Regions from separate parts of the Sporosarcina contaminans genome, predicted to be linked through region 2. Evidence: riboswitches for the same ligand, from Rfam matches in the RefSeq annotation. Region 2 holds a riboswitch; the other holds the start of a gene.
What was found. A riboswitch is a leader RNA that binds a small molecule or an ion and turns the genes downstream of it on or off. The one in region 2 is predicted to bind lysine.
Positions count from the first base shown of each region.

Region 1 (4,771 bases), on a different contig from region 2:
GGACTCTCCTCAACGTTATCGCATATGAAAGTGAAGACGGTCGATTATCGTACTGGCTGGATTTTTTTTGCGGGGTCCATTCCGGGCACTTTAATCGGTGCATTTGTGAATAAAGGGCTTGATTTGCCATCTTTCAATTTGTATTTTGGAATATTGCTTATATTGCTTTCGATATTATTATTAGCTCGAAAATATATGAAGCCGATAAATTGGTTTGTCGATCATGGAAAGAAGCAGGAATTCATTGATCACAATGGAAAGACCTATATTTATGGCTATCCAGTTTGGTTTGCGCTCATCCTTTCATTTGCAATCGGATTTTCATCAGGATTGTTCGGGATCGGTGGCGGAACGATGATTGTTCCAGCGATGATCCTCCTGTTTTTATTTCCACCCCACGTGGCTGTTGGAACATCGATGTTCATCGTATTTCTCTCGGCAATCGTCAACTCGATCACTCATATTTCGTTAGGTCATGTAAACTGGCTTTACGCTTTGCCTGTCATACCTGGCGCGTATATCGGGGGGACTATCGGTACAATGCTGAATAAAAAAATGAACTCAGATACGTTAGTTCTCTTATTGCGGATCATGCTCTTGTTATTCGGAATACGGTCTATTTTTGAAGGGATTTGGGGATGAATATGCAAAAAAAGATGGAAACGATATATTTTTACCATACAAATGATATTCATAGTCATTTTGATACTTGGCCGCAAATTAGCAGATATCTAATATCAAAACGAGCCGAGCATAAAGAACGTGAAGAAACTTGCCTCGTTTTTGACATAGGCGATCACGTAGACCGTTCTCACCCCTTCACGGACGGAACAGCTGGCAAGGGGAATGTTGCATTGCTGAACAGTGCTGGCTATGACGCGATTACAATCGGAAATAATGAAGGCATTACGATGTCGAAAAAAGCATTGAATACGTTATATGAAGGTGCTGATTTTGATGTTATTATTTGCAATTTATTTGAAACCGATGATTCAACTCCAAAATGGATGAAGCCCTATGAAATCTATACGACTGTTACCGGTTTAAAGATAGGCGTTATTGGTGCTACTGCGCAATATAAGGAATTTTACGCGAAGCTTGATTGGCAGATTGTGGAGCCGCGCGAAGCTTTGCGGAAAATTGCAAAATCGATTTGTCCGCAAGTCGATATAATCGTCTGTCTTTCCCATTTGGGCATCCACGAAGATCGGTTGCTTGCTGCAGAATGCAAAGAAATCGATATTATATTCGGAGCGCACACCCATCACCTTTTAATGGAAGGAGAGTGTGTAGACTCAACACTGTTAGCTGCTACAGGCAAATTTGGACAGTATGTAGGAAAGGTTGTTGTACAGTTCGACATCGATTCGGGACGTATTGCAAATAAACATGCAACGATCATTCCGGCAAGTGAACTTGAGAGTGAGGAGGCGGACGTTGAAAGGGTCAATCGATTAATTGAAGACGGCAAACAATCGATGGATGAGAAGGTGTTTTACAATTCATTTCCGTTGAAGAATGATCTGTTTAAAGAAAGCCCGCTGTCATCGTTCTTCGGTAAATCATTAATCGCCTATACAGATGCTGATTGTGCTCTTTTTAATGGGGGACTCTTTTTAGGTGGTTTGGAGCAAGGATGGGTGACAAAAGCAGATTTGCATGCATTGCTGCCACATCCGATCAATCTTTGTGTCGTTCAACTAAAAGGAACGGAGCTTTTGGAAATCATCCGTCTCTCAAAGAATGAAGAATGGCCGAAAACAGAAATTAAAGGGCTTGGCTTTAGAGGGACTTTAATGGGCGGGCTTATATTTGCAAACCTTCATGAGACGGAATCAGGACAGTTGTTCGCGGGTCAGAAGGAAGTTCTTCCTGAAACGAATATTTCATTAGCAACCTTAGATATGTTTACTTTCGGATTTTTCTTTCCAACTTTAAAAGATGCAGAAAAAGACTATATTATGCCGGAATTCATACGTGATGTGCTTGGATGGTATGGAAAAGAAACCTTTGCCGGTACGCTGTAAAAAATCCTTTTGTAGATGGCAATAGATAGTATGAACGGGGCCCCTCCTGCATAATGTGAAGCAGGAGGGATCAGTTTGAAATTTCATGGTCAAGTCCCTCGAAAATATTATAGAGGAAGACGTAAACCGAAACGTAAATGGTTCCCGATTTTAATTCCTGCATTTTTAATAACAATCGCTCTCTTTTTTTACTATGTTAATTCAAAATTGACGCCAATATACTTGCTATATGCGGAAGTCCAAACTGAAAGGATCGCGGCACATGTCATTTCTCAAGCAAATAAATCGAGGTCGACAGAGCTTTATAATGCAAATGAAATTATAGAAATTGTTCCAAATGATTCACCGGGAATGGTTGTCAACACGATTAATACCGATATTATTAATAAGTCGATGTCAGAGTTGCAAAGCCTTGTGGAGGCTCATTTGGCATCAGCTGAAAGCGGCAATTTGGAAATGCTGCCTATTAGCGAAAACATAGAGTATGATCCAAAAGCTATGGAAAGCCAAGGAGGAATTGTTTATTTCGTTCCGATGGGGCAGGCGTTGAATCTTCCCATATTGGGGAATTTAGGGCCGAAAATTCCAATTCGTTTTCATGTAATTGGGGAAGTTCAGACAGAAGTTGTAACGGATATTGAAGAGTTTGGCATTAACAATGCTTTAGTAAAGGTGGATGTTGTTGTAAAAGTGAACGTACAAATCATTGTACCGCTTGCGACACGTAAAAGTGTTGTGGAAAAAAGGATTCCAATGGCAATTGGATTAATCCAAAGCCCAATTCCTCAAATTTATAATAGAGGGGATGTCAGTCCTCCACAAGTAGAGGTGCCCTTCCCACTGACAGGCACACAAGGAAGCCCTTGAAAAAAGTTCGATTTCCTGTTAGTCTTAATAGAAAGAGGAACACCGATTAGGTAGAGGTTGCAATGCTTAAGAGTACCAAACGAGAGACGGCATCGATGACCGTTTGGGAAAGGAAGTTTTGCCGAAGTGTGAAATGGCTTGCCAAGCCTTTCATAGCTGGGGTCATTCCGAATAGGGATGGCACTGTCACACATTGTTGAGATGTGTGATGAGCTACAGATCGTGCGTTAGATAAAGAGAGCTCAATTATCTTACAAACGAAACGTAGAATAAGCCGACACCTATGACACATAAAGTGTAATAGGTGTCGGTTTTATTTTTTCCCCTCTATGTTCTTCAATTCATAAAGTTGGAGGAAATGAATATGATAGGCACATGGGTATCAATAATACCACCATTAATCGCAATCGTCATGGTGCTGCTAACGAAAAGGGTCTTGTTATCACTTGGATCCGGAATTGTAGCAGCGGCATTATTAGTTTCATCTTTTTCGCCATTGGAAACTGTGAAATCGATCTGGACAGGAATGACAGCATCATTCTGGTCAGAAGGCGCTTTGAATACGTATAATATTTTCATAATGATTTTCATTCTTTTATTAGGGATACTTACAGCGTTTGTCAGCTTGTCAGGCGGCAGCAGGGCATTTGCGGAATGGGCCATACGCCGCATTAAGACAAAGCGCGGTGCAAAGCTACTAACGGTTTTCATCGGCATTATAATTTTCGTAGACGATTATTTTAATTCATTGGCTGTAGGTCAGATTGCAAGACCTATTACGGATCAACATCGCATATCGCGTGCGAAATTGGCCTATTTCATCGATTCGACCTCTGCCCCAATTTGCGTAATTTCACCTATTTCAAGCTGGGGCGCATTTTTGATCGGGCAGTTAGCGTTAATTTTTGGAACGAGTGCAGCCATTACGTATTCTCCATTGTCTGCATTTTTAATGATGGCTCCCATGAATTTCTACGTGATCGCCACTCTGTCTATGGTATTTTTCTTTGCATGGACGAATATTGATTTCTTTGCAATGAAAAAGCACGAAGATCGTGCAGAGCAAACAGGTGAATTATTCGATCCTGAAAAGGATATTCCAGGTCAATTGAAAGAGGATTTTCCTGTTCATTCTTATGGCCGGGTACGAGATTTGATTGCTCCAATTGTAGCGCTTGTTATTTTTACATTGGGCATGATGGTGTGGACCGGTTATCGTGCAGGAGGGTCTGCAAGCATTTGGTCTATTTTGGAAAATACGGACGTACCATTGTCCTTAGTGACGGGGGGGATTGTCGGTACAGTATTAGCAGGAAGTCTTTATATCGCACAAATGAAACAGAACGAGACGGCTTCATTTTCATTAATTGGGAAAGCGATCGTTAGTGGTTTAAAAGCAATGCTACCAGCGGTATTAATTTTGATTTTTGCGTGGGGATTAACTGATTTGATCGATGTGCTTGAAACGGGTCTTTACCTCTCAGGCGTTGTAGAAAAATCTAGTATTCCTGTCCACTTCTTGCCGCTTATTATGTTTATCTTAGCCGGCCTGATGGCATTCTCAACTGGCACTTCTTGGGGTTCGTTTGGTATTTTGCTGCCGATAGCAGGAACGATTATGATCAATGCAGAACCGGAGCTTCTACTACCAGCACTTTCAGCAGTATTGGCAGGGGCGGTATTCGGAGATCACTGTTCTCCTATTTCAGATACGACGATTCTCTCTTCTACAGGCGCTGGTTCCAATCATATGGATCACGTAGCGACTCAGTTGCCTTATGCTTTAATAGCGGCAATCATATCCTGCATTGGTTATTTGACTTTAGGGTTAACTGGTTCCATTTGGGTAGGGCTTGTCGTAGTAGTAGTGATCATGG
Region 1 is NZ_JBHTLT010000046.1:2,855-7,625, forward strand. It holds gene ACFQ38_RS09925 (sulfite exporter TauE/SafE family protein) at 1-642, shown strand, start outside; gene ACFQ38_RS09930 (bifunctional metallophosphatase/5'-nucleotidase) at 639-2,027, shown strand; gene yunB (sporulation protein YunB) at 2,103-2,894, shown strand; lysine riboswitch at 2,938-3,118, shown strand; gene ACFQ38_RS09940 (Na+/H+ antiporter NhaC family protein) at 3,259-4,771, shown strand, end outside.
Region 1: linked by a shared signal. The riboswitch ahead of ACFQ38_RS09940 (Na+/H+ antiporter NhaC family protein) and the one ahead of dapA (4-hydroxy-tetrahydrodipicolinate synthase) in region 2 are both predicted to bind lysine.

Region 2 (4,771 bases):
CCATGTGAAAACGATTTGCAAATCAAACCATTCCAATAAAAAACTGCCAATCCACCCTTTTTTTCCGAAAAGAATAAGCAATCCAAAACCGACAACTGTCGGAGGAAGCACAAGCGGAAGCAAAAATATAGATTCAATAATGCTTTTCCCGAAAAACCGCTTTTTGGCAAATACATATGCAAAGTAAACCCCTGCAATAAAAACAATGACAGTCGAGATACCCGCTACTTTCAATGATAATAATAAAGGTGTGTAGTCGGTTGTGTTCACGCGTATCCTCCTATCAATCCACGGATCCGTATTTCTTACTTAAAGCCATATTTCTTTAATATTTCTTTCCCTTTATCGCTCGTCAAGTACGCTATAAAGGCTTTCGCCTCTTCTAAGTGTTTCGATTCAGACACAACCGCCAAAGGATAGACAATTGCCTCATGCCATTCAGGTTTCGCCGTCGCAAGTACTTTTACATCATCTGAAATTTTTGCATCACTCGAATAGACGATGCCTAAATCGACATTCCCCATCTCGACATGGGTTAACACTTGGCGTACATCCGATCCTAACACAAGCTTCGTTTGAAGAGGATCCCACAAATCCAAATGCTCTAATACTTCTTTTGTATAGCGGCCAACCGGTACACTTTCAGGCTCTCCAATTGCAAAATGCCCAATTGCGGATGGGTCAATCTCTTCAAATGAAGCTACCGATGTATCTGTATCCTTATTCGCAATAAGCACCAATTGATTTTCTGCAAAATCAACACGCGTCTCATCTACAATTAGCTTTTTGTCTTGTAAAGTATCCATATCTTTTTTACTTGCGGATAAGAAAATATCTGATGGTGCTCCGTTTTCAATTTGCTGCACTAATTTTCCGGAGCTGCCAAAGTTGAACGTTAACGTAATATGCGCATTTTCACTTTCAAAACCTGCTTTTAAATCGTTCAATGTATCAGTCAAACTAGCCGCTGCAGAAATCATCAGCTCTACATTATTTTCATCTACAGTGGATTTTGTTGCCGATTGTTTGGCTATTAATCCACTCTCTTTTGCTTCGTTGCTGCTTGTACAACCATACGGAATGAATATTATGCATAATAGGAGAAAGAGATAGGCGATTTTTTTCATGTTTTCTCCACCCCTCTCATTTGTTATAACGAAATAGATCTATTATAACTACTTATATGCAATTATAGAGAGAGCATAAAAGAGGGTCAACTTACGTCCATACAACAAAGCATTGGAAACAAGTAAAAACAATCCATTTCCCTTGGTTGGGAGAAGGATTGTTTCAATATTTATAAAGCATTAAATAAAGGAAAACCCTAATTTCTCATCTACTATACAGCTGTATAGTTCCTATACTCTTAACGAGCCGCGAAATCCTCTGGATGAATAGTAAGATGAAGCGCCGTTGTGATAGACGAAGACTTGCCCGTAGCGGTAATCACAAAAAATGGCCCCGCCAAGCTCTCTAATAGCAGGAGGTGTTTGCACCCAGCTCGATGTTTTCAAGTCGACATTTTCAAGTTGCTGTAATGCACGATATTGTTCTTCCGTCAATAATTCGATCCCCATAGCCGTTGCCATATCGATTACACTGTTTTCTGGCTTATGATTTTTCCTTGATTCCAATGCTTCGCGATCGTAGCAAACGCTTCTGCGTCCTTTAGGAGTTTCTGGAGAGCAATCATAGAAAACAAATTCGTCCTTTTGTTCGTCGTAACCAACAACGTCCGGTTCTCCACCCGTCGTTTCCATTTCATTGAGAGACCATAGTTTCTCATCTTGCTCGTCCAACTTCGCTTGAACTTTTTCCCATTCAAGCCCTTCGTGACGGTGCATGTTCTTCTCAAAGCGGGCTTTCAATGTTTCAAGCAATTCTTCACGTTGTTCCATAGATAGCTCTTTTTTAACAGTTGCCATACGTTCATTTCCTCCCCGTTTCCGGCATAAACTTATATTACTTTTACCATAAGAAATTCTTTTAGACAAATCCTTTCCTAATAGTACAAAATGCAAATTAGTAACCGAACTAATCAACTGATTTACAAAATGAATTCTAATAGACTATTTTAAATTCCTTAGCTTACAAAAACTCATCATCATGAATTGCCCCAACCAATATTTTCTCTTGCGTTGACACAACCCCATAAAGCCGTTTCAAGGACAAGGCAATTCACTTTATTTTCACGTTTTACTTGCAATTGTATCGGATTACATGTAAAGTCTTATATAATTTAATATATTAACTTATTTCGCAAGTATTGAAGTAAGGATAGAGGCGCAAAGACCATCAGTACACAATCAGAGGATAATGAGATCCTATGAAGATTGTGGAAAGGGGAATTTGCCGAAGTGGAGAGATTCTCATTTATCTCGAAGCTGGTTCTGGGTTGAATAAGTCCAGGATTGTCATATAGGAAACTATATGGAGGGCTATCTTATGCAAAGAAATAATTTATTTTATTATTTCAAGCAACAACGATCCCTCGTTGTTGCTTTTTGTTTTCTTTTTTGCAATTGCCCTTCTCCCTCTATTTTATTTTCCAAAATAAAAGACAGGATGTGGAGAAACAATGAATTTCGGACAAATCGTAACAGCAATGGTAACTCCATTTGATGAAAATGGTGAAATTGATTTTGCAGCAACACGAAACTTGATTAATCATCTAATTTCCAATGGATCTGATGGATTGGTTGTAGCAGGGACGACAGGAGAATCCCCTACGTTGTCAAACGAAGAAAAAGTCAAATTGTTCAGGTTTACAGTTGAAGTGGTGAACGGTAGAGTTCCGGTCATTGCGGGAACAGGTTCGAATAACACACGTGAATCGGTTGAGCTCACAATGCTTGCTGAGGATGTTGGTGTTGATGGCATCATGCTTGTTGTGCCATATTATAACAAGCCAAGCCAGGTAGGCATGTACGCACATTTTAAAACGATTGCATCAGCCACTTCCTTACCGATTATGCTGTACAATATCCCTGGGCGTAGCGTCGTAAACATGTCCGTTGAAACAATCGTCCGCCTTTCTGAAATACCAAATATCGTTGCAATCAAAGAAGCAAGCGGCGATTTGGATGCTATGGCGGAAATCATTGAACAAACGCCAGAAGGTTTTTCCTTATATAGCGGAGACGACGGTCTGACCCTCCCGATATTGTCCATCGGTGGAACAGGGGTCGTTTCAGTCGCAGCCCATATTATTGGAAACGAAATGCAAACGATGATCGGGAAATTCAAGAGAGGCAATGCTCGAGCTGCCGCCAACGATCACCGTAAACTGCTTCCGATTATGAAAGCCCTTTTTGCTGTTCCGAATCCTTCCGCTGTAAAAACGGCATTAAATCTGAAAGGAATTCCCGTCGGTGGTGTCCGTTTGCCGATGATTCCGTTGAACGATGAACAGCTGCACTCACTGCAAAGCACATTATCCCTGCATGCTGAAGTAAAGATTTGATATAGATTCATTCGCTAACATAAAATAGAACCTGCGAAATTGCTCGCAGGTTCTATTTTCATTCATTGAAATGCTTCATGTAACTACCACCTTGCTATCCACTCATTACGCTAATAACCGTTTTGATTACCACCAAAATGGCAGCAAGGCAAATGTTGCAATGGATCCTAATGCAATGCCAATGGCGAAGGCAGCACCTCGGCCAAATCCAAATCCATATCCAAAACCGCCCAAGTCCCTCCGACGACCTATTGGTTGCAAATAGACCTTATTATTTCGAACACCTTGAATGATCCCCCTATGCACCCTTCCATCGTGGGTCCCAATAACTACTGCTCTTCCGACATGCCGTGTACATAAGTCGTGGTAACGTTGGATTGACATCGTGTTGTCACCTCATTTCAATTGAACATACAACATCTTATGTATGAAATGGTGTTTCATAGAGGACAAACATACTAAATCGGTGCGAAAAAGAAATCGAATGAGGACGAAAATTGGGAGAATGTCCAGTACACGAAAATTTTTACTACATAATATAAAAGCAGTAGATTCATTGGAGGTGTTGATGAATGTCAAAAGTTGAGTCTGTTCCTGAAGGCGGCTATGGCTCAGGGTTTACATTAATTGTTGTATTGTTCATTCTTTTAATTATCGTTGGAGCTTCTTATTTAGGCGGAGGATATGGATACGGATATGGTGGATACTGTTAATACACTTAATTGAATTTGATAAGATCGGCAAATGGAAAAAGCAAATGTTCATGCTTTTTCCATTTCTATTTAGTCGATAGCTGCGCAATTTTATGCGAGGGGATTGCCAATATTTCATCGGAGTGCAATGTTTTGTCTTTCAAAAAGTTCCAGACTAAATAAAACCCTACGCAATATCCCACCATCTTCGGATAGGACCCCATGCCATATAATACTTCATAATGAATAGCCGTCCCCTTTAACTGTTCCTTCTCAAAGAACACAATTTCTCTCCATAACTTCTCCAATTCCTCATTGGAATAAAGTGATAGAAACTTTGAATTGTATTCCTTGCCGAACCTTTCAAAGACAGCCATTTCTGCCAAACCTTCTAAAATGACCGTATCCAACAAAATATAATCCTCTTCCCTTTTAGGGTATTTAGCCAATCGGCATACATGATTATATTCATGAGTGAGTAATGCCTTGATTTCTACTTCCGTGTTGTTTGGAGAGATAAATAAAAACAACTTATCTTGGAAACTAAGTCCTGCCTTCCCACTAAATTCATCAGTTAACAATTTGTTATTTGGATCTGAAGGGAATATGAAAATTG
Region 2 is NZ_JBHTLT010000004.1:31,738-36,508, forward strand. It holds gene modB (molybdate ABC transporter permease subunit) at 1-270, opposite strand, end outside; gene modA (molybdate ABC transporter substrate-binding protein) at 306-1,127, opposite strand; gene ACFQ38_RS01140 (DUF4256 domain-containing protein) at 1,359-1,925, opposite strand; lysine riboswitch at 2,271-2,449, shown strand; gene dapA (4-hydroxy-tetrahydrodipicolinate synthase) at 2,579-3,463, shown strand; gene ACFQ38_RS01150 (hypothetical protein) at 3,590-3,847, opposite strand; gene ACFQ38_RS01155 (YjcZ family sporulation protein) at 4,036-4,176, shown strand; gene ACFQ38_RS01160 (DUF2268 domain-containing protein) at 4,242-4,771, opposite strand, start outside.